Regions from separate parts of the Desulfovibrio mangrovi genome, predicted to be linked through region 1. Evidence: predicted binding sites of a transcription regulator. Region 1 holds the regulator's gene; each other region holds the start of a gene.
The links. The regulator sigma-54, encoded in region 1, starts transcription at its own class of promoters, with help from an activator protein. The targets are predictions, from matches to a motif close to CTGGCACGGNNNNTGCTT.
Positions count from the first base shown of each region.

Region 2: N1030_RS07215 (LeuA family protein) is a predicted target of sigma-54. The motif match lies at 2,505-2,522, and genes of this name have one in related genera.
Region 3: N1030_RS14945 (GDP-L-fucose synthase family protein) is a predicted target of sigma-54. The motif match lies at 5,923-5,940, and genes of this name have one in related genera.

Region 1 covers NZ_CP104208.1:989,926-999,643, reverse strand. Annotated here, with positions in the region: gene N1030_RS04580 (biotin--[acetyl-CoA-carboxylase] ligase) at 1-897, opposite strand, end outside; gene N1030_RS04575 (tRNA nucleotidyltransferase/poly(A) polymerase-related protein) at 963-2,084, shown strand; gene N1030_RS04570 (manganese-dependent inorganic pyrophosphatase) at 2,165-3,085, opposite strand; gene N1030_RS04565 (PTS sugar transporter subunit IIC) at 3,240-3,905, opposite strand; gene N1030_RS04560 (PTS sugar transporter subunit IIB) at 3,934-4,395, opposite strand; gene N1030_RS04555 (PTS sugar transporter subunit IIA) at 4,402-4,839, opposite strand; gene rapZ (RNase adapter RapZ) at 4,896-5,783, opposite strand; gene N1030_RS04545 (PTS sugar transporter subunit IIA) at 5,798-6,247, opposite strand; gene hpf (ribosome hibernation-promoting factor, HPF/YfiA family) at 6,259-6,798, opposite strand; gene rpoN (RNA polymerase factor sigma-54) at 6,904-8,334, opposite strand; gene lptB (LPS export ABC transporter ATP-binding protein) at 8,572-9,294, opposite strand; gene N1030_RS04525 (LptA/OstA family protein) at 9,300-9,718, opposite strand, start outside.
Region 2 covers NZ_CP104208.1:1,544,428-1,554,145, forward strand. Annotated here, with positions in the region: gene modB (molybdate ABC transporter permease subunit) at 1-601, opposite strand, end outside; gene modA (molybdate ABC transporter substrate-binding protein) at 594-1,334, opposite strand; gene N1030_RS07215 (LeuA family protein) at 1,344-2,450, opposite strand; gene nifH (nitrogenase iron protein) at 2,780-3,610, shown strand; gene N1030_RS07225 (P-II family nitrogen regulator) at 3,652-3,999, shown strand; gene N1030_RS07230 (P-II family nitrogen regulator) at 3,999-4,373, shown strand; gene nifD (nitrogenase molybdenum-iron protein alpha chain) at 4,528-6,165, shown strand; gene nifK (nitrogenase molybdenum-iron protein subunit beta) at 6,244-7,617, shown strand; gene N1030_RS07245 (NifB/NifX family molybdenum-iron cluster-binding protein) at 7,833-8,990, shown strand; gene N1030_RS07250 ((2Fe-2S) ferredoxin domain-containing protein) at 9,028-9,330, shown strand; gene N1030_RS07255 (GNAT family N-acetyltransferase) at 9,460-9,718, shown strand, end outside.
Region 3 covers NZ_CP104208.1:3,330,389-3,340,106, reverse strand. Annotated here, with positions in the region: gene N1030_RS14960 (methyltransferase domain-containing protein) at 1-1,740, opposite strand, end outside; gene N1030_RS14955 (class I SAM-dependent methyltransferase) at 1,769-3,691, opposite strand; gene N1030_RS14950 (NAD-dependent epimerase/dehydratase family protein) at 3,731-4,672, opposite strand; gene N1030_RS14945 (GDP-L-fucose synthase family protein) at 4,768-5,814, opposite strand; gene N1030_RS14940 (acyltransferase) at 6,003-6,665, opposite strand; gene N1030_RS14935 (polysaccharide deacetylase family protein) at 6,719-7,645, opposite strand; gene N1030_RS14930 (polysaccharide pyruvyl transferase family protein) at 7,642-8,796, opposite strand; gene N1030_RS14925 (radical SAM/SPASM domain-containing protein) at 8,783-9,718, opposite strand, start outside.

The DNA.
Region 1 (9,718 bases):
GCCTGAATGAACAGCATATTCGTGACCGGACAGGAGAAGACGGAGCGCTCCGTTTTCGTTGACACCCAATAGCCTGCCCGGACGATACTCCTCATCTCCACCGTGAATGATGATTTCACGGCCCACCCAGGCAAGATGTAATTGCACGCGTCTAGTCAACTCTTCTCTGTTGCAGCGAACAACCTGCGTCTCATAACAAAAACGTACCTGATTCACAAGCGTTTGCCACAAGGTCGTCACGGAAAGGTCAAAGCCTTCTTCCCTCAGGTTCGTAGCGGGCACAGCCCAACCATCCCTCAGCTCTCTCACAGGGGGGCTGGATACGACGTTTACGCCTATTCCGGCGAACAACGCCCCACCAACATCTTCCAGCAAAATTCCGCCTGTTTTCTTATCTCCCAGCAACAAATCATTCGGCCATTTCAACGCCACGCGCACACCCTGCGCGCTGAATGCCTCTGCCAACAGATAGCCCACAGTCAGCGAAGCGATGTCATCCAGATGGGGAGTCCCATACGGCAGCCTGAGTGCGGAATAGATGTTACCGGCAGGAGAACTCCACGGCCTGCGCAACTGCCCCCGTCCGGCAGATTGCGATAGAGCCAGAACTGAATCCCACTCCGAAACAAGTCCTTCCCGCGCCAGAATCCGTACAACATCCAGACTAGATGAGCAGGCACCGCATATGAATACGGATTGTTCAGCCTCCGCACTGCCCCTCTCCTCTTTCCGGACAGAAAGATCAGAGGTTGCCCACAGCCGGAGCCCGTTCAACTCGCACTCTGCCCATCGGGCACTGCGTATTTCATCACCCCACACCGGAGAGGAGTCTGCCAACTCCTCTGGAGAAAGGGGCGAAGCCACATCAGAAAGACCGTCTTTAAGGATATACAACATTACGCCACACCTGATAGAATGCCGTCATCAAGCTTTTAACGAATAAGATCATCGGAATAGGCTACATGCATACTACCGGAATGGAAGAATATTTAGTGGGCGGAGCTGTCAGGGATATACTGCTCGGGCGCACTCCGCACGAATATGATTATGCCTTCGCGGACACCGTGGAAGGGTTTATATGCCGCAATCCCTCGGCACGCAAGGCTGGAAATGATTTTTCAATCTGCATACTTCATGGCCTTGAACATGCCCCACTACGTGGAAAGTCTATCCACGAAGACCTGTTGTTGCGGGATTTTACAATCAACGCCCTTGCGCTTGATCCAAACGGCAAACTCTATGCTCATCCTCAGGCATTTGCGGATATGCGCAACCGAACACTGAGGGCAACCAATCCGACCGCACTACAGGATGATCCCATACGTGTTTTCAGAGCTGCCCGCTTTGCTGCAGACCTCCCGGAATTCACCATCCACCCGGATCTGCTGCAACAAATGCGCGACATCGGCTCTTCCGGCATCCTTGACCAGATGACACCGGAACGTGTGGCAGGCGAACTATTCAAGGCCCTGCACACTTCCATGCCCGGCACATTCATTCGAGTCCTGCAGGAGGCAAACTGCCTGAGCCCATGGTTCAAGGAACTGCAAGGCGCGGCCGATGTTCCGGCAGGCCCCCTACCCTATCATCGGGAGAGCGTGCTGGTCCACACGGCGCAGGTCATGGATCAATGTGCGGGCGACCCAACAGCCGTTTACATGGCTCTCTGTCATGATTTGGGTAAAACAAAGACTCCGGCAGAAGTGCTTCCTCATCATTATAAGCATGAACACCGGGGAGAGGAAGAGGCATGGGCACTTGGAACTCGCCTAAAGCTTTCCAACAGACTCATGCGGGCGGGCATGGTTGCCGCTCGGCAACATATGAAATGCGGAGCATACCCGTCGTTAAAAGCTGGCACACGCGTGGACCTGCTCATGGAAATCAACAAGCACAGCCTGCTGGAATCATTTTGCCGACTGATCAAGGCTGACTGCGGCGTTGACCATTCTGACACCATGAGTAAGGACCGGGAGGTAATCCTTAATGTCGTTCTGCCGGATGAGCTTCGGAACAAGGGGCCGGAATCAGGCATACGGCTTCGCGAAATGCGTTGCGTTGCCTTGAGCCGAATCCGGCGATAAGCTTGCTGCTGCCCCACTGAACACAAAAGGCCCGGTGCGAAACGCACCGGGCCTTGGCATTCAATCAACAGGCTGTTTGATTAGCCCTTGAAAGCCTTTTCGAAGTTGGGAACAACCTGCTTCTTACGGCTCATAACGCCGTCGAGCCATACGCTCTTGCCGGTTGCTTCAACGCCGAAGGCCTTACCAACTACGGAAGGATCGTCGGAAACGATCAGCATTTCAGAGCCTTCCTTCATGATGTCGGTCAGGAGCAGGAATACAGAGTGACGGCCAGCAGCCTTCACCTTCTGGATTTCTGCGTACAGGCCGTCCTTCACTGCGTCCAGCATGGACAGGTCAACAACTTCGAGCTGGCCGATGCCAACCTTGTTGCCGTTCATGTCGAAGTCCTTGTAGTCACGGAATACGAGGGATTCCATGGAAGCGCCGTCAACAGCAGACTTCACCTTGAACATTTCCATGCCCACTGCGGTGGTGTCGGTTACGCCGGCGATAGCTGCGAGTTCGGCAACAGCCTTCTTGTCAGCATCGGTGGTGGTAACGGACTTGAACATAACGGTATCGGACAGGATGGCGCAGAGCAGGCCGCCTGCGATGCCCTTGGGCACTTCAACACCGTAGAAGTCGTACATGGCCTTGATAACGGTGCCGCAGCAGCCTACGGGCCATACCCACATTTCGAGGGGGTTGGAGGTAGTTACGTCACCCAGCTTGTGGTGGTCGGCAACGCCAACAACTTCAGCGTCCTTGATGTCTGCGGGCAGCTGAGCACCGTCGGTGGTGTCAACGAGCCACAGCTTCTGGCCGGCAACGGAAGTAACAACTTCGGGAGCGGTCAGGCCGAACTTTGCGAGAACGAAAGCGGACTCGGGGGTCACTTCGCCCTGAGCAACAGCCTTGGCTTCCATGCCGCGCTTGCTGAGCAGGTCAGCGATAGCGATAGCGGAAATGATAGAGTCGGTATCGGGGTTCATATGACCCATAACGAGAATTGCCATGGTAAAACTCCTCCAAATTGGGTTTGACTATGCGATTAGCTCGCCTTCTTCCTAAAATAGTTTGTGCCAAATAGCACAAACATAAAAGTCTGCCAAGTGGGAGCAAGGGGGTAGGCCCCATTTTTTTTGGAAAAATCAGAAGTTCAAAGCGAAATCAGGCAATGCCGATCAGGACAATGGAGACAAGGCCGAGCGCGAATACGAAGTAGGAACGTCGGACACGAAGAGACATGACGCCGCCAAGCCCTGCAACGAACCAGAGATGCAGCCACTCCACCCCATTAATTACCGGCAGGTGACCAAGATACCAGGACAAACCTCTGATCGTGCCAATAAGCACAAGCTGACAGAGACAGAAGAACGCCACATGCATGACAAAGGATTGCAGGAGTGAGCGGAAAAGAATCCGGCCCGGCTCGCTGTCCTCCACATCTTTTCTGCCCCACTGGATAAGCCGGTTGTACCCGGCGTTCTGCATTTTGCGCTGCCAGTATTCAATACGTGATGCAAGCAATGCGGCAGGCAGGCTGACAAGCATGGGAAAAGCAAGCAGCGAGGCGTCCTGAATATTGAAGTAGCGAGAAACACCCAGAGTAAGCAGCATTGAGGCTACAGCATTGGGGGGAATGTACGTACCGGCGGGGAACAGGTCGAGCCAGATGAGCTCAAAGAAAATGGCAACGTGAATGGCCAGCGCCCATTCTCCTGTTGCGACTCCCCACAGGAAGCCGGCAGCGAGCGGGCGCTCCAGAAAGCCAAAATTCAGCGCAAATCGCAGAACAGACGAGAAGGCAAAAAAAAAGCGAGGGGAGCTACCCAGAGGACGGAAGGAAGAAGACTATCCATTATTACCACCCCTTGACTTGGACCGGCTCATTGGGAACACATCGGAAGTCCAGCTCAACGCTGCGTTTGCAGAAAAAGCGCAGACAGGCCTCATCTTCCTCGGTTACGGCCACATGAGCGCATAGCTGCTTCTTGCCCGGGGAATAATGAAGATTGCCGATATTCAGCACAGAAAAGGAAAAACCATTCTCGAGAATACGCCTCGCATCACCGCAATTAGCTACGAGAACCAGGGTATCCTGCATCTCGCCAGCATGCTTTGTTGCGTAATCCTTGAGGGAGTGCACGTGAATGAAATCTGCCTTGATGCGGCCGGGAACAGCCAGTGAGGCGATCTGCTGCTGCAAATCATCGGCCGCCATTTCATCATTGACGACCAGAAGGCGCTTTGCGCGTGTGTAGGGCAGCCAGGTTTCGATGACTTGCCCGTGTATGAGCCTGTTGTCTATACGAACCCACTGCATGGCGCGCTACCCGTGTTTAACCTTTCGGCGCAGCACTTCGCCTGCCACGACAATTCCCTTGTCGCCCGCAGTCTTGGCTTCTTCCGCCAGTTTATGCAGATCCATCTTCCGGCAACCGAACACTTTGAGCAGCATGGGAAGGTTCACCCCCGTAAGCACTTCAACATTGCCGGAACTGAGCAGAGAAAGGCTCAGGTTGGTGGGGGTGCCACCAAACATGTCGGTGAGAATGAGAACTCCCCTGCCCTTGTCTACACGGGCAACGGTTTCCTTGAGGCGGGCAACGGTCTGCGCAACTTCCTGCGTACCGTCAACACTCACCGTACCGCAGTCGTCCTGCGTACCAAGAATGACTTCCGCAGCACGCAGCAGAGCGGAACCGTAATCAGCGTGGGTAACGATAACCACGCCGACAGGGGCAACTTCTTTAATGGATTCAGTCATGTGGGCAGTATTCTCCACCGGCGGAAATAATAGGCAAAAAGTGCGTTCTGACGAAGCTAGACCAGCTCCATATGCCGGTGCTCAATGGATACAGCAAAATCAAAGTTTTTCAAAGCCTCAAAAAGGGCTTCAGCTGCGGCGACCGACCGGTGCCTGCCCCCCGTGCAGCCAATGGCGACTGTGGCGCGGTAACGCCCTTCAGACTCCATCTGCGTCAACGTGAAGTGCAGGAATTCTGTCAGACGCTCCAGATATTCCTTCCCCACGCCGGAACCGAGCACATACTTTGATATGACGGGGTCTTTTCCGGAAAGGGGCCGAAGATCCGGTTCATGATGAGGGTTAGGCAGAAAACGCAGGTCGAACACCATATCGGCCTCGGCAGGTGTGCCGTACTTGAAGCCGAAGGTCAACAAATGCACGCGCATGCTGCGCCTGTTGCCCTCGATAATGGTCCATTTCTGCTGGATGACCCGCCTTATATCATGAATGGAATAATCGGAAGTATCGATTACAAGATCGGCCATGGCGCGGACCGGCTCAAGCAGCTTACGTTCAGTCTCCATGGCTTGTTCAAGGCCCAGTCCGCCGCTCTCAAGAGGATGCGGACGACGTGTTTCCTTGTAACGACGGACTATTACGTCGGGCCGTGCTTCCATGAATATGATCGCAGGAGCCACCCCCTTGTCCCGCATTGCCTGCAGAATGGCATGAAAACCGCTGTCGAACTCGAAATGGCGCAGGTCCATTCCCAGCACCAGACCACGATACTTGGCCAGACTCCGTTCATCAAGAATGGAGACCAACTGCATGGCGAGGGATACGGGGAGTCCGTCAATCGTATAGTAACGCAGATCCTCGAAGACCTTGAGAACGGTACTCTTGCCGCCACCGGACAACCCGGTGACGACAAGGACGGGAAATGACGGAGAAGTAGAGTCCATAATGCGTGGCGTCCTCAGGCGTCGGCAAGAAGCTGCCAGAGTTCATCAACGCCGGAGGCAGACATAATGGCGTTTCTGAATTCCTTGTCCTTCAGCAGGCGGGAAATCTGAGCCAGAATGCGCAGATGTACTCCGGCCACCTGTTCCGGAGCAAGGACAAGAAAGAAGATATTGCAGAGCTTGAAATCCAGCGATTCAAAGTCCACGCCGGAAGTACTGCGGCCAGCAACGAGGATAATCTTGTCCAGAGTGTCGAGCTTGCCGTGCGGGATGGCAATGCCATCGCCTATGCCTGTGGTTCCGAGGCTTTCCCGTTCCTTGAGAACAGCGAGAACACGCTCACTGTCCAGATTCGGGTTTGCCTTGACCACGGCCGCAACGAGCTCCGCCAGCACCTCCTCTTTGGTGCTGGCGGTCAGCTCGGGCAGAATCATTTCTTTATCCAGGTAATCACCCAGTTTCATTTTTCAGAATCCTAGAAGGTCGGATCAATGAGACCGAAGTCTCCGTTTTCACGACGGTAGATGACGTTTACGCGCTCCGTCTCGGCATTCAGGAACACAAGGAACTCATAGTCCAGGGAGTCGAGCTGCAGAGCGGCTTCGTCAATCCCCATCGGCTTGGGGGTAAAGCGGTCAGTACCGACAATGGTACGTTCGCGACCGGCACCGGTATCAGCATAGCTGAAGATGTCTTCACGCAGAGCCATCTCTGCACCGCGACGGTGATCCTTGCCCTTCTCCACATGCTTCTTCACCTGGGAAGAGAGCTTGTCAAAGACCAGGTCAACCGTTGCATACATATCTTCAGACTTCTCATTGGCAGAGAGGTTCAGGTTGTCGGCAACCAGCGTCACATCAATTCTGTGACGGTAATTGTCAACGCTCATTCCCACCTGCATTTCCGACTTACCGTGCGGCTGCAGGAACTTGCCAAGCTTTTCAAAACGACGGCGGGCATACTTCTTCAGATGATCGGAAGGCTCGAAGTTCTTGAATGTGAATGCGATGTTCATATATGCCTCCTTAAATGTTCGAGATACTGCACTTTGTGCAGTTATGCCTCTCACGTCTTTGAGGTTGCCTCCAACCCGACCCGGCGCTGCCGGAAGCTCCCTCCGTTAAAAAGCGGACTTCCGCTTGGACGATGAAGGGATGTCCATAGCTGTACGATACTTCGCAACGGTTCTTCGGGCAATATTCAATTGCAATTTTTCTTTGAGAATTTCACCGATGCGCTCATCGCTGAGCGGACGTTTGGGATTTTCGTCGCCAATAAGCTGCTTAATGAGGGCCTTAACGCTCTCAGAGCCTACGGAGCTGCCATCATCCATACCGATGGCGCTGTTGAAGAAGAACTTCAGCTCGAAAATTCCGTGCGGGGTCGCCACGTATTTACTGGTGGTAATACGGCTGACCGTGGATTCATGCATACCGATATCGTCAGCGATATCCTTGAGAATCAAAGGCTTGAGTGCGGTTACACCTTCCTCGAAGAAGCCGCGCTGATATTTTACGATACTCTCCATAACCTTGTAGAGCGTGCGCTGGCGCTGATGCAGGCTCTTGATGAGCCATGAAGCAGAACGCATCTTCTCCTGGAAATAATCCTTGTCAGATCCTGTCACCACAGGAAGAGTATCAACTATATCAGAAAGTTGCAGACTTGGCAGACCTTCTTCGTTGAGAATGATGACGAACTCTCCGTCATATTTGTGCACGAATACATCCGGTGCCACATACTGAGGTTCGCTGCTGCCGAAACTGGCACCCGGCATGGGATCAAGGGTCTGGATGAGTTCAAGATACTCCCGAAGATCATCCATGTTGATACGGAACTTGCGACACAGCGGCTTGTAGCGGCGCTTCTCCAGATCCTCAAGGTGATCCCGGACGATTTCCACCAGTACGGGGTCGCGGTCGTAGCCCAGCACTTCAATCTGCACCAGCAGACATTCCTGAGGCGTGCGTGCGGCAACGCCGACTGGATCGAAGCGCTGAATGCGGCGCAACATCTCTTCCACTTCCGCCGTTTCGACATCGGGCCCTGCCATCTCCGCCATTTCCTGAAGAGAGGCATGCAGATAGCCGTTGGAACCGATGTTGCCGATAATGATCTCGCCTATGGTGTGCTGGCGTTCGGTTATATTGGAGAGTGTGAGCTGCCAGGAAAGATGGCCGTCCAGAGACGGGCGGGAAGACAAGCGGGCCTCGAAGGAGGTGCCTTCCTCGGGAATTTCGGTCTCGCGGGAAGCAACCTGTCTGGTCGTACTGGAAAAGTCTCCCAGATAGTCTTCCCAGTCGGCATTGGAGGCGAGTTCCTTGTCATAGGCTTCGGCGGTCTCGGAACGCAGCTCAGGCTTTTCCGTGGCATCCGCCGGTGTGAGGGCTTCGGAAGCTTCTTCGAGAAACGGATTCTCCAGCAACTCCTGCTGCACGGTCTCCATGAGCTCAAGACGGGACAACTGCAACAGCTTGATCGCCTGCTGCAATTGCGGCGTCATTACGAGTTGCTGAGAGAGCTTCAGTTGCTGACGTAGTTCAAGTGCCATAGGCGCTGTCATCCGAAATCGTTACCCTGCCAGATTTTCACCGACAGGAAAGATCTGTTCTGCGTTGAGTAAAATCCACCCCTATCAAGAAGCATTCCAAAATCTCTATGCCTGGCTCCTTTTTGCCATACAAGCAATAACCATGCAACAAAGAAAAGCCCGAAAATCGGGCTTTTGCGGCATAGAGAAATCTCTTCTCAAAACTTTTTAGAGAGTTGTCAGAAAAAACTGGAAAACTTACAGGCTGAATCCTTCACCAAGATAGACGCGTCTGGCCTTGGGATCGTTCACTATCTGCGCAGGAGTGCCGTTGAGGATGATCTGCCCCTCGAACACAAGATATGCACGGTCACAGATATTCAACGTTTCACGCACGTTGTGGTCAGAAATAAGGACACCTATACCCCGGTTGCTCAACCCCCGAATGATAGCCTGAATATCGTCTACAGCAAGAGGATCGATACCGGCAAAGGGTTCATCCAGCAGGATAAAGCGCGGCTTGCGGATCAGGGCACGGGCTATTTCCAGACGACGACGCTCACCGCCGGAAAGATGCATGGCCATGGAGTCTGCAATGTGGGTAATGCGGAACTCTTCAAGCAATGTATCCGCCCTCTTCCGCTGGACGGATTTGGGCATATCGGTATGCTCCAGAATGAGCTCCAGATTCTGACGAACTGTCAGCTTGCGGAATACGGAGCTTTCCTGCGGAAGATAACTCAGACCGACACGGGCACGTTCGTGCAGGGGCCAGTCCGTGATTTCGCTGCCATCGTAGCGGACAATACCGCTTGTGGGTTTGACCATGCCGATGAGCATATAGAAGGTCGTTGTCTTGCCTGCCCCGTTGGGTCCAAGCAGGCCTACCACCTCGCCCTGCTTCATACTCAGGGAAATACCACGAACAACTTCACGCTTGCCGTATTGCTTATGGAGAGATTCAGCTTCAAGAACCGACATGCTGCCTACTTCTTAACGCGCTTGGGAGCGGAGAAAAGGGCTTCTACAGGAAGTGCGGAAGAGCCAAGAACTTCGCTCTTGTTTTCCTTCACATAAAAATTGATGGTCTCGCCCTGAATGCTGTTGGCGCCATCTCTCAGCACGGGTGAGCCCTCCATGATCAGAACTCCGGTGCCGAGGTTGTACGTCGCCTTCTCGCAGTCACCGGTCTTGCCGTCGGTCATGACAACCTTGACGGTACCTTCGGCAATGATCTTGTCGATCTGGCCGGGATCCATGGCGGCTCCGTCATCTTCTTTCTTTTCTTTGGGCTTGTTGTCTTTGGGAGTAAGCAGGATGGTGATTTTCTTGGACCAGAGTTGGGCGTCAGGATGCGTCACATGCACATTGCCTTCAAAGGTCACTTTCTGGCCAGATGCATCAT
Region 2 (9,718 bases), 550 kb from region 1:
CCAGCGACAGCAGGGCCGCTGCGCCGTAATCCAGTGTCTCCGTATGTTCAAAGATGGCAATGGACGCCACGCGGGTTTCGCCCGGAATGGAACCGCCGATCATGAGCGCCACGCCAAACTCACCCACGGTGTGCGCAAAGATGAGCGCTGCCGAAGCAGTGATGCCACCGATGGAATTGGGCAGAATGACATGAAAAAACGTCTGAGCCTGCGTCATGCCAAGGCTTCTGGACGCTTCGATTATTCCGTGGTCCACTTTCTCAAAGGCCGCCCGCATGGGCAGAACGCCGAATGGCAGGCTGTAAACCAGGGAACCGAGAACGAGACCGGAGAAGGAAAAGGTCAGGGCGGAACCGGTTATCTCCTCCCAAGCCCTGCCCAGAGGCGAAACCGGACTCATGATCATGAGCAACCCGAACCCGAGTACCGTAGGCGGCAGAACCATGGGCAGGTTGCAGGCGGCCTCGATAAAGACCTTGCCCCGCATCCGGCTGGAAGCCAGCCACCACGCAAGTGGCATGCACAGAACAAGCAGCACGGGAGTTACGGCCAAAGCCAGCTTGCCGGTAACCAGTAGCGCTGTGACATCAATACTATTCATAGCCGTACCTGCCGATTACAGCTCTTGCGGAAGGCGTTGCGAACCATGCAAGAAAAGACCTTGCCTCATCCGCATGACCGCTGCTCAGCACACAGGCTCCCTGTCGCACAGGTTCAGCCTCCGGCACGGGCCAGTACACGCCCTCCGCTCCGGAACCTGAAAGTGCCTGCGAGAGTGCCCCGAACGACACGTCCGTTCCCTGCGAATAGGCATACTGAAAGGCTGCACTCACGTTCTTGCCGAAGACCAGTTTCTCCGCCACCCGCTCAAGCAAACCCTGGCGACGCAACGCCTCTTCAGCCAGTCGCCCGTATGGAGCAGCCTTGGGGTTCGCCAAACCGATCTTGCGCACGTTTTCAGAGAGCACCACATCCCGCCAGTCGGAAAGCGAGGCCAGTTCGGCACGGGCCGACCAGAGAATCACCCTGCCCTTTGCGTAAAGCTCACAGGGCTGAGCAATGCCTGTTTCATGCAGCAACTCCGGGGTTGCCTCATCCGCTGCGAAGAAGAGGTCATATGGAGCTCCGTTGGTGATCTGACCATACAGCATGCTGGTGCTGCCGAACGTACACAGAACACGCGTACCCGTTTCCTTTTCGTACATGGCGGCAAGCTCTTTCATGGGAGCCGTGAAGTTGGCGGCGCAGGCCACGGATAACTCCGCCGCCGCGCTCGCGCTGCACAATACGAAACTCATCAGAATTGCAAGGAAACAACTTTTAGCAAAATACATGACGGCCTCCTAATGCTTGTGAATGGAGTCGGCCAGATCAGTAAACTCATTGGGAGTAAGCGGCCTGCCAAGCTCCCACGACATTCGTCGGACTGAAGCCACCAGATTGTCAAGCTGTTCTGCAGGATACGCGGTTTTCCCCTTGCCCAACGCCGAGGATACAGCCGCCCTGCCGCTCTTGCCGCCAACGGCCGTCTTGCGGTCCGCACCGATGAGCGCGGGGTCGTAGGGCTCGAAAAGCTCGGGAGACTTACTCAGAGCATGTGCATGCAGACCGGATTCGCAGGCGAAAATATCCGCTCCGGCCACAGCCTTGTTCCGCGGGATATCCACACCGGCCGCACCGGCCACCAGTGCGCAAAGATCACGCAGGTACTCAACACGGTATTTCACATCGCCGCCACGCACGGCCATGTAAGCGGCCAGCTCTTCCGTGGCAGCAATGCCGGAACGCTCTCCGATGCCGAGAACACTGACATCCGCAAAGGTCGCACCGCTCTGCAACGCGCTTACGGCGTTGGCCGTGGCCATACCAAAATCATTATGGCAATGCACGGCCACAGGAATATCCAGATGCATGCGAAAAGCCGCCACGAGCTCGCACATATCGCGGGGCGAGAGAACGCCGAGCGAATCCGCCAGCCGTATGCGGGAAGCTCCCATGGTCTGGGCAAGCAGGGCTGCATCCAGCGCAAAACTGCGATCAGCCCGCGAAACATCTTCAAGCCCTACTGAAACATAATTGATTCCCGCCAACCCGGCGGAAAGCACCATGCGCCCCAGCTTTTCCAGAAGTCCTTTGCGGTTCAGTCCCAACCGCTTGCCCATATGGGCGTCAGAGACAGGAATGCCGATGTTGACCCGGTCCACCCCAAGCGTTGCGGCTGTGCGAATATCCGCGGAACGGCAAGGACTCCACACGCTCAGTTTCGTCTCCCCGGCTCCATGGCGGATGCGTCGAACCAGCTCTTCCAATCCTTCCTGCCCGACCCAGCCGACTTCGACCTCATCCACGCCAAGACGCAGCAGTCCTGAAAGAATGTCTTCCCGTGTCTCCATTCTGAAATAGGCACCGAACAACTGTGCCCCTTCCCTGAGTGTCGTATCGATCAGCATGGTCATGCTCCTTGGTAGACGTCACATGAAAGTCCCTTGTGGACATTTTATAGAGAGCACGAACGATGCCAAGAACATCCCTGCCTGTATCCTCATGTAATGTAATGAGAATACACACAGGGCTCCCAAAAGGTAGAAAGCTGCACTTTTGTAGCTTCCTACAATTACGGTTGGTGGCTGTGTAGCTTCCTACACTGCCCTCCCACAGTTCACCCCACCCGCAAATGATAATTTATCATTACAAATCAGCCAACTACGCATTCGAATGATATTTGGCACGACGCTTGCCCTAGAGATGCCAGCAATACCAACACCTCCAGGAGGAAATCATGAGAAAGGTAGCCATTTACGGAAAAGGCGGCATCGGCAAGTCCACCACCACACAGAATACTGTAGCCGGTCTGGCCATGATGGGCCGCAAGGTCATGGTTGTAGGCTGTGACCCCAAGGCAGACTCCACCCGTCTGCTGCTCGGCGGCCTCGCCCAGAAGTCCGTGCTCGATACTCTGCGTGAAGAAGGGGAAGACGTGGAACTGGAAGATATCCGCAAGCCCGGTTTCGGCGACACGTGGTGCGTGGAATCCGGTGGCCCTGAGCCGGGCGTAGGCTGTGCAGGCCGCGGCATCATCACCTCCATCAACATGCTGGAAAACCTTGGCGCGTATGAAGAATCCGAAGGATTGGACTACGCCTTCTATGACGTTCTCGGCGACGTTGTGTGCGGTGGTTTCGCCATGCCCATCCGCGACGGCAAGGCAGAAGAAATCTACATCGTCTGCTCCGGCGAAATGATGGCCATGTATGCAGCCAACAACATCTGCAAGGGCATCATGAAGTATGCGCAGTCAGGCAACGTGCGCCTCGGCGGCCTGATCTGCAACTCCCGTAACGTGGATAACGAGAAGGAAATGATCGCAGAGCTGGCCCGCAGGCTCGGCACCCAGATGATCTACTTCGTCCCCCGCGACAACGATGTGCAGCGCGCGGAAATCAACCGCAAGACCGTCATCGAGTGGAACCCCGAAGCCCCTCAGGCCGACGTGTACCGCAACCTCGCCAAGGCCATTGACGAAAACGAGATGTTCGTCATCCCCACCCCGCTGGAAATCGACGAGCTTGAAGCGCTTCTGCTCGAATACGGCCTTCTGGAAGCCGCGTAACAGCCGGACAACAACTCAGCCACAGCACAGGAGAACAGACAATGATGATCATGGTGAGAGCAATCGTACGACCCGAAAAAGCTGATGATGTTCTGGCAGCCCTCATGGACAACGGCTTCCCCGCCGTCACCAAGTACTCCGTCGCAGGCCGCGGCAAGCAGCGCGGCATCAAGATCGGCGAAGTGACCTATGACGAGATTCCCAAGACCATGCTCATGTGCGTCATCAAGGCCGAAGACAAGGACTTTGTCATCAAGACCATTATGGAAGCCGCCCGATCCGGCTCCAAGGGTGCCTTCGGCGATGGCAAGATCTTCGTGAATGAGGTGAGCGATGTGTACACCATCAGCTCCGGCGTGTGCGACACGGCCAAGGAGGAGGCTGCATAATGAAGGAAGTTATCGCAGTCGTTCGCATGAACATGATGAACCGTACCAAGGCTGCCCTCAATGAAGCAGGCATAGATGCCTTCTTCGCTCACGAGGCACAGGGCCGCGGCAAGGGGTTTGTCAGCGCGAACGTTCTTGAAGGTGCGGAGAGCGGCTATGAGGAAGCCGCCGCCGTGCTCGGTGAAAAGGGCAAGCTTTATCCCAAGCGCATGCTGACCATCGTGGTTCCCGACGAACAGGTGGACGAAGTGGTGGAAGTGATCACCACGGCCAACAAGACCGGCAAGCCCGGCGACGGCAAGATCTTCGTTCTGCCCCTTGGCGATGCGGTTCGCGTCCGAACCGGGGAAAAGGGCAAGAAATCCATATCCTAACGACCGAGAAAGAGCACTGACGGCTGCATCGGACACACGGGCTCATGCGGATGCCTGATGACCGAGGGACTATGGGGCCTCTGAAGCCTCTGGGGCCTGTAGCTGCATGACGCCACACCGCACTGAGTGAGCGGTCTACGCAAGGAGAATAGAGATGGCAAAGACGAAGAAGCTGGTGCAGCTGGACCCCGCAGACATCAAGGAAGAGCTTCTGAAGAAGTATCCTCCCAAGGTGGCCCGCAAGCGCGCCAAGCAGATAATGATCAATGAAGCCCTTGGGAATGAAACGCCGCCGGAAATCGTGGCCAACGTACGCACCATACCCGGCATCATTACCATGCGCGGTTGTACCTACGCAGGCTGCAAAGGCGTTATTCTGGGCCCCACCCGTGACATCGTGAACATTACCCACGGCCCCATCGGCTGCGGCTTCTATTCCTGGCTTACCCGCCGCAACCAGACCGATGCCGGTTCTGACGGCGAAAACTACATGCCCTACTGCTTCTCCACCGACATGCAGGATCAGGACATCATCTTCGGTGGTGAAAAGAAGCTGGAAGCAGCCATTCAGGAGGCATACGACCTTTTTCATCCCAAGGGCATCGCGGTGTTCGCCACCTGTCCCGTGGGCCTCATCGGCGATGACATTCACGCCGTGGCCCGCAAGATGAAGGCCAAGTTCGGCGACTGCAACGTCTTCGCTTTCTCCTGTGAAGGCTACAAGGGCGTTTCCCAGTCCGCCGGTCACCACATCGCCAACAACCAGGTGTTCACCCACCTTGTGGGCGAGAATGAAACGCCCAAGGAAGGCAAGTACAAAATCAACCTGCTGGGTGAATACAACATCGGCGGCGACGGATTCGAAATCGACCGACTGCTGAACCTGTGCGGCATCACGAACATTGCCACCTTCTCCGGCAACTCCACCTACGACCAGTTCGCCTCGGCCCAGCATGCCGACCTGAACACGGTCATGTGTCACCGGTCCATCAACTACGTGGCAGACATGCTGGAGGCCAAGTACGGCATCCCGTGGATCAAGGTGAACTTCATCGGTACGGAAGCCACGGCAAAGTCCCTGCGCAAGATCGCCCAGTACTTCGGCGACAAGGCGCTTATTGACCGCGTGGAAGAAGTGATCGCTGAGGAAATGCCCAAGGTGAAAGCGGTTGCCGCAGATGTACGCACCCGTACCACAGGCAAAACGGCCATGCTCTTCGTGGGCGGCTCCCGTGCGCACCACTACAACGAGCTGTTCATGGAAATGGGCATGAAAACCATTTCCGCAGGCTACGAGTTCGGTCACCGCGACGACTACGAAGGCCGTCAGGTCATTCCGGACATCAAGGTGGATGCCGACTCCCGTAACATCGAGGAGCTGGAAGTAACGCCGGATGAACATCTCTACCGCCCGCGCAAGAGCTCCGATGAACTCGCCGCGCTGGAAGCGGCAGGATACAAATTCAAGCATTACGACGGCATGAATGCCGACATGGACAAGGGCACCATCGTCATCGACGACCTCAACCAGTACGAAGCCGAAAAGCTGGTGGAAATCATGAAGCCGGATCTCTTCTGCGCCGGCATCAAGGAGAAATTCTCCATCCAGAAACTCGGCATCCCCATGAAGCAGCTGCACAGCTACGATTCCGGCGGCCCCTATGCAGGGTTCAAGGGTGCGATCAACTTCTACAAGGAAATTGACCGCCTCGTGAACAGCAAGGTGTGGGGCTACATGAAGGCCCCGTGGCAGACGAATCCGGAACTCGCAGCGACCTTCGTCTGGGAATAAAGGAGCGCGGGAAAAGCCCGGCACCTGCCCCGCTCCCCCGACCGGCTTCAACTGATTGCAAGCGATAAGGAAGAGAACATGCTACTCAGACATACCCCCAAAGACGTCGTTAAACGCAGCGCCCTGACGATCAACCCGGCCAAGACCTGCCAGCCCATCGGCGCGATGTACGCCGCGCTCGGCGTACACGGATGCCTCCCGCACAGCCACGGCTCGCAGGGGTGCTGCTCATACCACCGTTCCACTCTGACCAGGCACTACAAGGAACCCGTTCCCGCCGCCACCAGCTCCTTTACCGAAGGTGCCTCCGTTTTCGGCGGGCAGGCCAACCTGCTGCAGGCCATAGACAACATCTTCACGGTGTATGAGCCGGACGTGATTGCCGTGCACACCACCTGCCTTTCCGAGACCATCGGCGACGACCTGAAGCAGATCGCCGACAAGGCCATGAAGGAAGGCAAGATCCCCGAAGGCAAGACCGTCATCGGGGCCCCCACGCCGAGCTACGTGGGCTCCCACGTCACCGGTTTCTCCAACATGGTCAAGGCCATGGCGGAGCTGGCAGTGCCCTCCGGCAAGAAGAACGGCAAGGTCAACATCATTCCCGGCTGGGTGGAACCCGCCGACATGGTGGAAATCAAGCGCCTCGCAGCCATGATCGGCGTGGACATCACCATGTTCCCCGACACTTCCGGCATTCTGGATGCGCCCCTCACCGGTGAATACACCATGTTCCCCGAAGGCGGCGTGACCATTCCCGAACTCAAGGCTGCAGGCGATGCCGCGGGCACCCTGGCTCTTGGTGAATGGTGTTCCGCAGATGCTGCCCGCTGGCTGGACGCTAAGTGCAAGGTACCCTGCACGGTGCTTGACATGCCCTTCGGCCTTGCCTCCACCGACCGCTTCATCAACGTGCTGCGCACGGTGGGTGGCACCACCGTACCGGAATCCATCATGCACGAACGCGGCCAGCTCGTGGACATGATTTCCGACATGCACCAGTACTTCTACGGCAAACGCGTAGCCATCTGGGGTGATCCGGACCAGCTCATTTCCATGTGCGAGTTCCTCGTCTCCCTCGACATGCAGCCCGCATACGTGGTGACCGGCACCCCCGGTTCCCGTTTCGAGACCCGCATCAAGGAAATCTGCGCCGGCCAGCCGTATGAAGTGAAAGTGAAGGCCCGCGGCGACATGTTCGAGATGCACCAGTGGATCAAGAACGAACCCGTGGATCTGCTCATCGGCAACACTTACGGCAAGTACATTGCCCGTGACGAAGACATTCCGTTCATGCGCTGGGGTTTCCCCATTCTTGACCGTCAGGGCCACCAGTACTTCCCGACAGTCGGTTACAAGGGCGGACTCAGGCTTCTGGAGAAGATGCTCAACCTCATTCTGGACCGCAAGGACCGCGATTCTCCCGAACAGAGCTTCGAGCTCGTCCTGTAGCACTCTATACCCTGCGGCGGAGGCTTCCCCCTCCGCCGCAGAATGAGTCACCAGGCGCGGAGGCTTCCCCCTCCGCCGCAGCAAGAATCACCGGATGCGGAGGCTTCTCCCTCCGCAGCAGCAATAATTACCGGACTCGGAGCTCCGCTCCGCCAGACCACATTCCCGGGCAAGGGCAGCCGCGCCACAGCATACCGGCTCAAGAGGATACAGACATGACCGCATGCGCCGACTCCGCAAATACCACATCTCGCATAGCCCTGCTGCCCGTCTCGCCACGCGCCAACACCTGCATCCGTTTCGCAGGCCCCACCCGCAAGGAAACGGCCATTGCCCCTGAACAGGCCGTAGAAGCCCTTGGCCGGATGCTCGCAGAAGGCGCACCGCTATCCGGCGTCGAAATCACCGGCCCCGGAGACCCGCTCGCCACTCCCGAGATCACCCTGCACGCACTGGGTCTGATCCGTAGCGCCTTCCCCGACACCCCTCTCTCACTGACGACCAACGGCATGGGCGCAGCCGCACTGGCAGGCCCCCTGTCCGAAGCCGGACTGAAGCAGGCCTGCCTGCTCGTGAACGCGGTTGATCCCGAAATCGCGGAGCACATCTACGCATGGATCCGCCCGGGAACCAGAACCCTGCCCCTGCCTGAAGCCGCACGCATGCTGGTGAAAGAACAGGCTGCCGCCGTTACCGCCCTCACCGCCGCAGGCATCAGGGTCAGCATCCGTACCACCATTTTTCCGGAAACCAACGACAGCCACGTGAACGGCATCGCCGCCACCATGGCAGCTCTTGGTGCCGAAGATATGCTGCTCATTCCCTACACTCACGACGAAACGGACAGTCCGGCCATGTCGTCACCCACAAATGAGCTCATGGATATCATCCGTTCGAACGCGTCGCGCCACCTCCCGGTTCTTCTCGGCACCGAGGATGGCACGAACAACGGCAGCGCCGTTTCCGCTCCGGCTGCAGGATTTGTTGCCCCGACCCTGCCGAAACCCGTTGCCGGAAAACCCAATGTGGCGTTGGTCAGCTCCAATGGCATGGACGTGGACATGCACCTCGGACAGGCAACAAACATCATGATCTATGGCCCGCGGGAAGACGGCCTGCCTTGCCTGCTCTGCGTCCGCAAAGCTCCTGCAACAGGAGGCGGCGATACCCGCTGGATACAGCTGGCGGAGCTGCTGGAAGACTGCTTTGTACTGCTCGCGGCAAGCGCAGGAGAGAAACCCAAGGATATTTTACGCCGCCACAATCTTCCCGTCCTGCTCACGGAAGGCGAGATCGGAGGAACCGTGAACGTGCTCTACGGCGGCGGCAAAAAGGGTAAGAAAGCGCAAGCAATGCCGGTAAGGCGGCCCTGAAACAACACAGAAAACAAGCAACACAAGGAGAGAGACAATGGCAACTCCCGAAAGAATGATCATCTGCTGTCAGAGTTTCCGTGCCGCCGGAGACCCCAAGGGCATCTGCCACAAGCAGACGGAAGGGTTCCTGCAATACATTGAGGAAGAGGTTCTGGATCGCGGGCTGGACGCACTCGTGGTGGCCACCACCTGCCTGAAGCAGTGTGAATCCGGCCCGATCATGGTGATTCAGCCCGACAACTGGTGGTTCAAAGGAGTGGATTCCGAGGCCGCCATCGATGCCATTCTGGATGCTTTGGAAGAGGGTGAACCCTGCGCTGAGTATCTGGCCGCCTGATACGCAGTTGCAGAAAAGGCAATGCGCAAAGCCGGAACAGGGGCGCGGGGGAAACGCACCCCATAAGTCACCTCATGCAATGATACGAACCTGCGCCCCGCTTCCGAACAAGGCTCACAGGAGACAACCATGGCAGACACCATAACCATCCGCACCGCATGCAGTGAAGATCTGCACGCCCTTGCATCCCTGCTGGAGGAGCTCTTCTACATCGAGGAAGACTTCAACATAGACAGGGAGAGACAGCTAACAGGGCTGAACCTGATGCTGCACAACACGCAAGGGCGCGTTCTGGTGGCCGTAGCCGACGGGACTGTCGTCGGCATGTGCACAGGCCAGTTGCTGATCTCCACGGCAGAAGGCGGACCTGCGGTGATGGTGGAAGATG
Region 3 (9,718 bases), 1.6 Mb from region 1:
TTCGCAATGGTTGAACAGCGGCCGATACGGACAGGTTCCGGCACCGACATCCAGCACCCTGCTGCCTGCACGGATCGCGGAGGCCTTGGCGGCCATCCAGTGATCACGTTCCCGCTGGTTGAAGTCGTGAATGGCTTCCAGAGGCAGGTCAGACTGCACCGGGAATGCCACTTCGGCAGCAGGAGGCGCTGCCTCAGTCGCAGGATGTACAGGCTGATATGCCAGAAACACGCGCAACTGCCGTTTCCAAACTTCGTATGTGGGAATCTCGGAAGGAGCCACGGTGCTCAGCCAGAGCAGTTCCTCCGCGGCCTGCAACAACTGCTCTGTCGGGATATCGGCAACCTTTGTCCCAACTGCAGTGACATTGGCCAGATGCGGCGGTTTCTGCCACGTCTGGGTGCGTATTTCCGGATCGCCGAAGCCCATGTGACTATAGGTGACGCGGAACCTTTCCGGGAACCAGTGATCGATGTGATAGGCCCATGTCTCCGTCTGGTCACCGGCAAGATGACGTACCGCAGCAGTCTTTTCCTTGAAGGGTACGGCAGACAGCAGCGTCTGGGCGCTTCCGGCAAGGTCGGGAGTTTCGATATGCAGCCTGCCGCCGACCTTGAGCCAGCGGTGCCAACGTATCAGAAGCCCCAGCGCCTCCACTCGATTGAAGTGCTCGAAAACATGATGAAGACGGATTTCATCCAGACTGTTGTCCGGGAAATGCAGCGTCTTGATGTCGGCAAAAATATCCGCCTTGGGGCGCATTACCGCATGATGTGCCGGGGGGTAGTCTATGTTGACATACCCGCCCAGATGGTTCTCCCCGCATCCGAGATGCAACCGCAACGGCTCACCCGGGGTATGCAGGCCCGCCTGCTTCAATGCCCAGAGAGCATCATCGCCGACACCGATTGCGGGGCCGCCGCTTGCAGACCGCTTGAGTGCGACGATATTGCCCTGAGGCAGCAGGGGATCAGCCTCCAACTTGCCGGCGGAAAGACGCTTCACCCGAGTTACGTCGTAATATGTGGGAGTCCAGATGCGACGATATGTGGCGATATCTGTCTCGGCAAGATCGTTGCTGGACTTCTTGAGCTCGTCATGGACGTTGTCGTGCAGAACATGCGCTTCAGTACACGGCACGATTGGATACCCCGCCTTGAGCATACGCAAACAGACATCCCCGTCAGCACAATAGAATTTGTACTCGTCGGAAAAGCCCCCCACGTGCCTGACCAATGCGGTATTGAGAAAGCCGTAGTTGATGAGCACCTGATCTCCCAACGTCAGGTCCACACCGAAGTCAGCCCATTCCTGCTGGTGGGCATGAACATTGCGATAGGCCATGGCCACACCGCCAGCCAGCCCCGCCCGCTGTTTCAAGGCACGAAACGCGAGAGCTATGGAGCCGGGATAAAAGACGATATCGTCCGATGCATACATGAACCACGGGGCTGAAGTCTGCCCCAACAGAAAACGCATCATGGCTGGCCAGGTCGGTCGTCCGGGAGGAAAATGTTCGCTCTGGTCATACACAACCACCTGAGGAAAACGCCGCTTCAAATCGGACGCCTTGTCACCCGGATCAGCATACAGCACCCTCGCCTCCCATGGAATTCCGCCAGCGGCGGCTTCCACTGAGTCAAGCATTCTGACGAGCATGTCGTGCCGGTCCTTGGTGGGAAGAAACAAGGAAAACACAGGGGCATCCGCAGAAGATATCTCAGGAGAAAGAATTGTCATATTTCCTCGGCTTTATGTTTGGAGACAGCTAGCGCATGCGCACGGCAAAGGCTACCCCGTACCCCAGCTCCGTGTATTCAAACCCGCTCATTTCCGGTCGGGAGAGGACGACATCGCGCCAGACCTGCCCCAGTTCCGGGTGCGCAGGATGTGCTATGTCGTCAAAGACCACTGCCCCGCCGATCCTCAGGTGCGGCAACACATCTTCCAAATCCTGAACGGCCCCTTCGGGACTGTGGTCGCCGTCCACCGTGATGAGATCAAAGCTTGCAGCAGGATTCTGCGCAAAGTAGGCAGGCAGCGTCTCGTGCGAGTTGCCGTCCACAAATTCGAGCGAACCAGCATGCCCCAGCGCCTGCATTTGTGCGCGCACGAAATCCGGCCCGGGGTTTTCCATTCCGGCGTAATCGGCAAGCCACATATCAAAGGCCGTTACATGAACCTGCGGCTGCTGGGAAACAACCATTGCCATGCTGCGTCCTTGGCGCACCCCGATCTCAAGATAACGGGTGACGCCGAGCAGACCGGACAAGGTATAAAGCACCGTGCAGATATCCGCATAACGCCACCGCTGCCCGAAACGACGCATGCCGCTGGACATGAACCCGCGCAGATAGCGCAGATAATCGTCATCCTTGAGCTTTTTTAGGATATCCAACGTACTCTGATAGGTTTCGGTCTCAAAAAGCGGAGCTGACAGGGTGGAGGCGCCAGCCAACGGGGGGGCATACCACTGCACCCCTTTGACCTTGTAGCTGTTTCTGCCAGTCAGGTCTGAGGTTGCCGATACGCTGCCGTCTGTCACACGGACGGGAGCAGCGGGAGTGGCGGATTGTTTCCGGAGATTGTTCGTATCCATAGCGAGCCTGACCATATTTGAGATTTCCAGACCGAAGAGCCGTCTGGTCTGATAGGCGGCATGCAATGCCTGTTCCTCTACCGGAGTATCCGCTGTGGGCAGCATTGCCGGAAGCTTGTCGGCAAGAACCCTCGCCAGAGACTCTGCATTGCCGGCCTCGAACGGTGCCCCACCGGCAATATTCTGTTCCAGATGAACCGGAATATCAGAATACACCACGCTTTTGCCAAGCAGGCGGCAGTCTTCAATGACAGTGCTCCACCCTTCAAATAGTGAGGGCTGTATTACGCCTGATGCGCCGCGCAGCAACTGAATCTGGTCAGAGCGGGGAATCAGGCCGAGAATGGTTACCTGTCCGGCAAGATCGTGCTCTGCCAGAAAACGAGTAAGGGAATCAAAGTAGTCCGGATGTCTGGCGTCCTCGGCAGATCCGGTACAGACAAGCTGCGGGCGAATTCCCCGGTCGCGCAACAAGGCAAGCGCGTTGAAAAGCGTCTTGTGATCCTTGTGTACCCAGAACTGATTGCAACACATCAGGTAGTCGCCCGATATGCCGTATGTTGCTTTCACTGCCGCGGCATCGCCCTGCAGCCAGTCCGGCTCCGGCGAGGTTGCGAAGCGCAGAACATGCGTCGGACATTTGACATCAAAGAATCGTCGAAAGTCGTTCAACGCAGCCTGACTGCTGAGCACGACCATTTCGTCGCCCTTCGCAAGCTTTGCAAAAAACGTATTGCGCCAATCAAGATCCTCTTTCGAGAACAGGTGCGGCAGGTGGCAATGCTGAAAATCCGGTATCCAATGAACCCGGGCGATCCCTTCGGGTGCCTTGCCTTTGCCGGGAAACGGATAGAGGACGTCTATGTCGTCCATCTTTACCGACGGATCAAACACGCGGATGTCATCGGCTAACGGAAGAATATTCCTGTACTGGGCAAGATGATCCACCTGATCAGGGCTGACAAAGAATACCATGCCAAGGCCCTGTTCCTCTTGAACAGAGGCAACGGCCAGCGCCAGATTCTTCAGATAATTCGGCCCGCCCTGCCAACCATCGCTTCCCCACTGAATGACTAATCCGAGACTGGCCACAGCCCTCTCCTTTTGCCTGTGCTTCCGTTACAATGCATATTACCGACCTACAAGGCGGAGTCCGCCTTGGCCCTGCGTATTTCTGACAGCCCAAAACCACTCGGCAAAACGCTGCACCCCTTCTTCAAGGGAAAGACTCGTGCCACCTCCCAGCGACTTGAGGCGTGAAATATCTGCCTGCCAGCGCAAAGGATCTCCGGTTCGCACCTGCCCGTTGAAATGCACGGGAACATCAAGCTCAAGTTTCCGCACAAGGAGTTCGACAATCTCCCGCACCGAAACCTGCCTTCCTCCGGCCACGTTCAGCACGGCATTGGCGGTTTCCTGTGCAATCAGCAATGACACGACATGCGCCAAGTCGTGCACATGGATGAAGTCCCGCGTCTCTTCACCAGTGCCGAACAGTTCCAGGGTCCCCTCTGTCGCTTTGACTGCGGCATCCCACAACAGCTGTTTGGCAAGTCCTTCGCCATAGCAGGAAAAAACACGCAGGATGACATACTCCTGCCCATAAAGTTGGCAGTATTGCTGAATGATGCTTTCGCTGAGCACCTTATGATAGCCGTACGGTGAAATTGGCTGCAGAGGACTTGTCTCCGCAACCGGAAGCGACTTGGGGTTGCCGTATACGGCCGCGCTGGAAGGAAAAAAGAACCGTGCGCGTATCCCCGCCAGACGCATTGCATCGAGAACATGCGTCACAAGCCTGGGACCGGCATCAAAATCCGCTGCGGGATTATTTATGGAAAATGGAACGGAACCGCGCCCGGCGCAGTGGATGACGGCGTCAGGACGCAGATCACGAAGCAGATCGGCCAGCCCGGGGTCCGGCAGCGCCATCTGTCGATAACCATCAAGGGAGTCATCCGGCTTCCCGGCGGAACGCCCGATGCCGACAACCCGGCAGTCCGCGCCCAGTACCCGGGCGACATTGCTGCCGATGAAACCGTTTACTCCTGTTACCAGAACAGTCTTCTTCATTCGCTCTCCGTTTACCCCCCGTTATTCCTTGGCCGTCGGCACGTATCCGTCCAGACTTGCACGGATGCCGCAACGCCGCAGCCCCCTCAACGGGGTCAGGACTTCAGCCGCTCCATATACCAGCGGTACACTGCAGCCACGCCCTCCCGCAATCCGATGCTGGGCTCCCAGCCCAACGCCTTGATACGGGATACATCCAAGACCTTGCGGGGAGTGCCGTCCGGCTTTTCCGTATCAAACACCAGCGGAACATCCACTCCCACCACGTCGCGAACCAGTAGGGCAAGCTCCCTGATGGTAATATCCTCACCAGTGCCGATATTCAGCAACTCCGTCTCGTCCGTCTTGAACACAAGGTGGACGCAGGCTTTGGCAAGATCATCCACATGCAGAAATTCACGTCGCGCAGTGCCCGTGCCCCAGACCACAATTTCCGGCCTGCCTGCGGCACCTTCCAGCCCCAAACTCCTGCGGACATCGTCGGGAACAGGGCCGAAAACCGCCTCATCCCTCGTTACGGCCTCCATATCCCCTTGCGCAATCATCCTTGCCAGATGGCACTTGCGGAGCAGCGCGGGCAACACGTGCGAGGTCTCCAGACTGAAGGAGTCTCCCGGCCCGTAGAGGTTGGTGGGCATGACGGGCACGAAGGATGTTCCGTACTGCCTGTTGTATGCTCGGCACATCTCTATGCCGGCGATCTTGGCAACGGCATAGGCTGAGTTGGTCGGTTCCAGCGGCCCGGTCAGAAGGCTCTCCTCGCGAATGGGCTGGGGAGCCATCTTAGGATAGATGCATGAACTTCCGAGAAACAGAAGCCGCCTGACCCCGTGCTTGTACGCCTGATGCAGAACATTGTTCTGAATAGTCAGATTGTTGTAGATAAAATCTGCCGGATAGGTGCTGTTTGCCAAAATTCCGCCGACCCTCGCAGCGGCAAGGAATACCACCTGCGGCGTATACTCTGCAAAAAACGCCTCAACAGCGTGCTGGTCGGTCAGATCCAGCTCGGCATGGGTTCTCAGCAGGAGGTTACGAGCGCCTCCGGCCTGAAGGCAGCGTACTATCGCTCCGCCCACCAGCCCCCGGTGTCCGGCCACGTATATGGAAGTCTCCGGATCGAAACTCTGAGGTAATTTCATGGATACATCCGTTCGAAAACAGTTGCGTTATGCCCATACAAAAACAGGCGCATAAGTACCGTGCAATCCCGTCAAACGGCAGCAGTTCCGCACGGTTTTCAAAAATGAATGCACAAGCTGTTCCAGTTGGCGCCTTCCATCTGGCGGCAGCCGCCACTCATTCTATTCCGGCTGCGGCAACACCGGGGTCAGATTGAAACGCCCCCGCCGCCGACAATGGGATTGACGGTTTTTGTCACGGCATTCTTGTGCAGCATTCTGACATACATTTCACGCGAGGGGACCGGAACCGCCTCCCGTGCGGCAAGCAGCTCTTCAAGATGCTGGGCATCCCTCACCTTGACCCAGGTTCCTGATCCGAAATCGAACAACCGTATTATTCGCGCCGGCGAACCTGCCACCACGGCAAAGGGAGGAACATCTCTGGTGACAACCGAGTTGGCTCCGACCACACTGCCCCTGCCGACCACCACATTGCCCGAAACAACGGCATTGATGCCCAACCAGCAGTTCTCCTCCACAACCACCTTTCCTGCCGTGGCTCCCTGATCCATATAGGGGCGCATGATATTGCTATACACGTGGTCCGCATCGGCAACAAAAACGCGCGGTGCAAAAAGGCAGTAGTCGCCTATCTCCAGAAAGCCACCGGCGGATATCATCGATCCCCGCCCGATCAGAACGCACGACCCTATCTTCATGCGCTTTCCCTGATCCCTGTGGCAGACATTGAGCCAGGAGTTATCGCCGATACAGGATCCGCGGCCGATATCAATATTCGCCATACCAATTATCTGGACATCATTACCGAAACTGACGCCAGGATACATATCCTCAAATTTGGTATGCACGTACTTCTCCAATACGCAAAAGATTCATTGCACGCTGCCACACACAGCACATGCTACGCCGCAACATAGCTTTTTCCGAACGGGAACTCCATGCAGTCGTACCGGGGCAACGTCAGCGGCACATCAAGGTCAGCAGCCGAGACATCACGTGACTCAACGGAAAGGCAATACTGCACGCCATGGTCCCTGAGAATTCGTAACGTTTCGTCGTTATAGCTGATATCTCCCCCGTACGGAAAACAAAACCACGAAACAGGATGCCCCAGAATCTGCGCCAATGCGTCCACGTTGGATGCAACTTCCTTACGCTGCTCCTCCGCATCAAGGCTCGAAAGCAATGGATGAGAAACCGTATGGCCGCCAATGACCATCCCCGCCTCATCCATCAGCCTCAGCTCCCCGCTTCCGAGATAGAATTCGCCCTCGGCGTTGAACTCAGGAAGATACAGGTCATGAAGCCGTTCCAGCACATGGCGCCTGGCCTGTTTGTCGAGGCAGTAATTCATAATGCGCTTGAATTCCGTTTCCTCGCTCTGCGGCTGAAGCGTGTAAACCGGAGAACAGAATCCGTTGGCCTGCAGGTCGATACCGGCGGATTCGATCAGCTCCTGACAGCGCTTCAACATTGTTGCACCGCCGTACGCGCCAAGAAGGGCATGGACCATATGGACATCCAGCGTCCCCGGCTTGTCCGAGCCATCCGTGCAATGCAGAAACACTCCGGTAACGCCCCGCTCCTGCAATTCGGGCAGAACGTATTCATAATGGTCGCGCAGCCCGTCATCAAAGGTCAGCAGATAATCATTTTCACCCAACGGTTTTTTGTCGCGCAGGGCGGCGTCCAGTTCCATGCGCGTCAGGATTCGCCCGTCCCTCTGGAAGAAGTCCAGTTGGCGACGAAAATCATCAATGTGCAGAAAACGCAGATACGGAAACGCCGCATCCGGCTTTCTGACATAGTGATACATTATGATTTTCATAACACCGAATCCAACCAGCCCTTCATCGTTCCAAGAAAAGCTTCGGCATCACTGCGAACACCTTCCATGACCTTTGCATACCGCGCGGAGACTTCTTCACCCTTTTCTAGCGAATCCACGACAAGCGTCTCCAGCCGTTCGGCAAAGGCCTCCTCCGCAAAACCAAGTGCCCGGTCCGGCATTCCGAAATACGAATAGAGTTCGCGAATCTGGGGATGCGTGACAATCCCCACGGAAGGAACATTCAGCCCGACACTGCAAATATTCGTGTGCAGCCGTGTGCCAATGTTCAGGGCGCACTTTCTGTACAGGTCGAAAAAGTACTTTTCCGCTCCCTGTCCGTGCAGGTAGGGGGCCACGGTTACACGCCTGCGCAGGAAATGGTCTTCGAACTGACGAATGAAGTCTGAAATGAAGGCGAAATCCTTATGGATATGCGGATAGAAAACCAGATTCACATCGGGCAGACGCCGCATGACGTTGCTAAGCACGTCCGCAAACGTCTGCTTGAAATCTTCCAGTGTAACACCGTTTGAAGATGCAAACCGAAAATCCAGCATATCCCCTGCGAGATTCACCCCGATGGTTCGGGAACCGGGAGCCAGCTCCGGATGAAAATGATCCTCGGGCTGAACAAAGTGCCCACCATCCGGCATCAGGTGAATCCTGTCCGCATATTCGTCGCCAAGCACCCTGCGGGCCGAACCGGGAGAGCCATCATTTCTGACGGAGACCAAAAACTGCGGAGAGGCAAGGGTGTAGTCAAGAAACTGCTTGAAACGATCTACACAGACATCCGGCGCTCCCATGTACGGGTCCAAGCCCAAGGCATAGAAAAGACAAGGGGTATTGATCTTGCGGAGCACTTCCGGCGGAATGGCCACACTGGTTCCGGTCGGGGAGCTTTCAACCCACAGCTCGAAATAGTTGCCGCCACCGCACACAAACAGGTCATATTTGTTGACCAGTTCTGCGAAATCATCATCAAACTGCCGCCACTTCCAGAAATATTCCCGCATCTCCAGAGGGGTAATATCGAACTCATACTCCGGCAGGTACTTCTTCCAGAGATAGCTCACCCCGCTATGGTTCGCATTGTCGCCGATGTTGCCATCAAAGCTGGCCAAATGCAGAACACTAATCTTTCGCATTACGCTTGCTCCTGAGCATGAGCTCCTTGTCAACCGGTTCATAGGCAACCCCGCCGCCGGCAACACAATTGCCGCACATGATGCCCTTTGCATTCCCCGCGAGATGGCGTTCCCGCACCGACACGAACATGGGGCTTGCCCAGGCTTCAGCAAGCGAGACCTTTGTGAGGTCTGCCACTGCCAGCGCGTTCTCGAAGTCAAAACAGCAGACGTTCATATACCCCTCTGCCGTCACATGCACCCGGTTGAACACCATGGGACAAGGCAGACTGAAACCGTGGTCCAGTTCCGCGCTTTCCACTCCGGGAACAGGACACGTCCCGTGCACATAATATTCGTCGATTTGCGATGCGAACTCGTCACGCATCGCAAAAATGGCTTCACGAGTCTCGGCAACGTATGTGGAAGAAACATAAATCTTGAAATTCAGCTGCGATTTCTTCCGATAATCGATAAGCCAGCGCAACCTTTCCACGACCTTCTCGAAATCGTCCTTGCCGTGAATGGCTTTGTAGTCAGCCTTGCAGCCAGCATTGATGGAGAACTTGAAGGAATCGAGCCCCGCATTCAACACGGCCTCGTAGTCACCGGTCTTGCCAACGCCGCCGTTCGAGGAAAGATAGATATAGCCTATGCCCACTGCCTTGGCGTGCCTGACGATATCTACAAGCTGAGGATGCAGAAACGGTTCTCCGCGAAGGTACAACCCTACCTCCTGAACCCCCAGTGCGGCAGCCTGCTCCAGAATGTCCTTGGCAAACGGGAGCGGCATGTTCATCTTCCTGATGCCAAAGCTGTGGTTGCCGCAAAATTTGCAGGCATGATTGCAGGCATTGCTCGGCTCCAGCATCATGACCTTAGGGAATCCCGGAACAGGATTCAGGGAGATGTTCTTTCCGTTTTCCTTGATACGCTTTGTGAT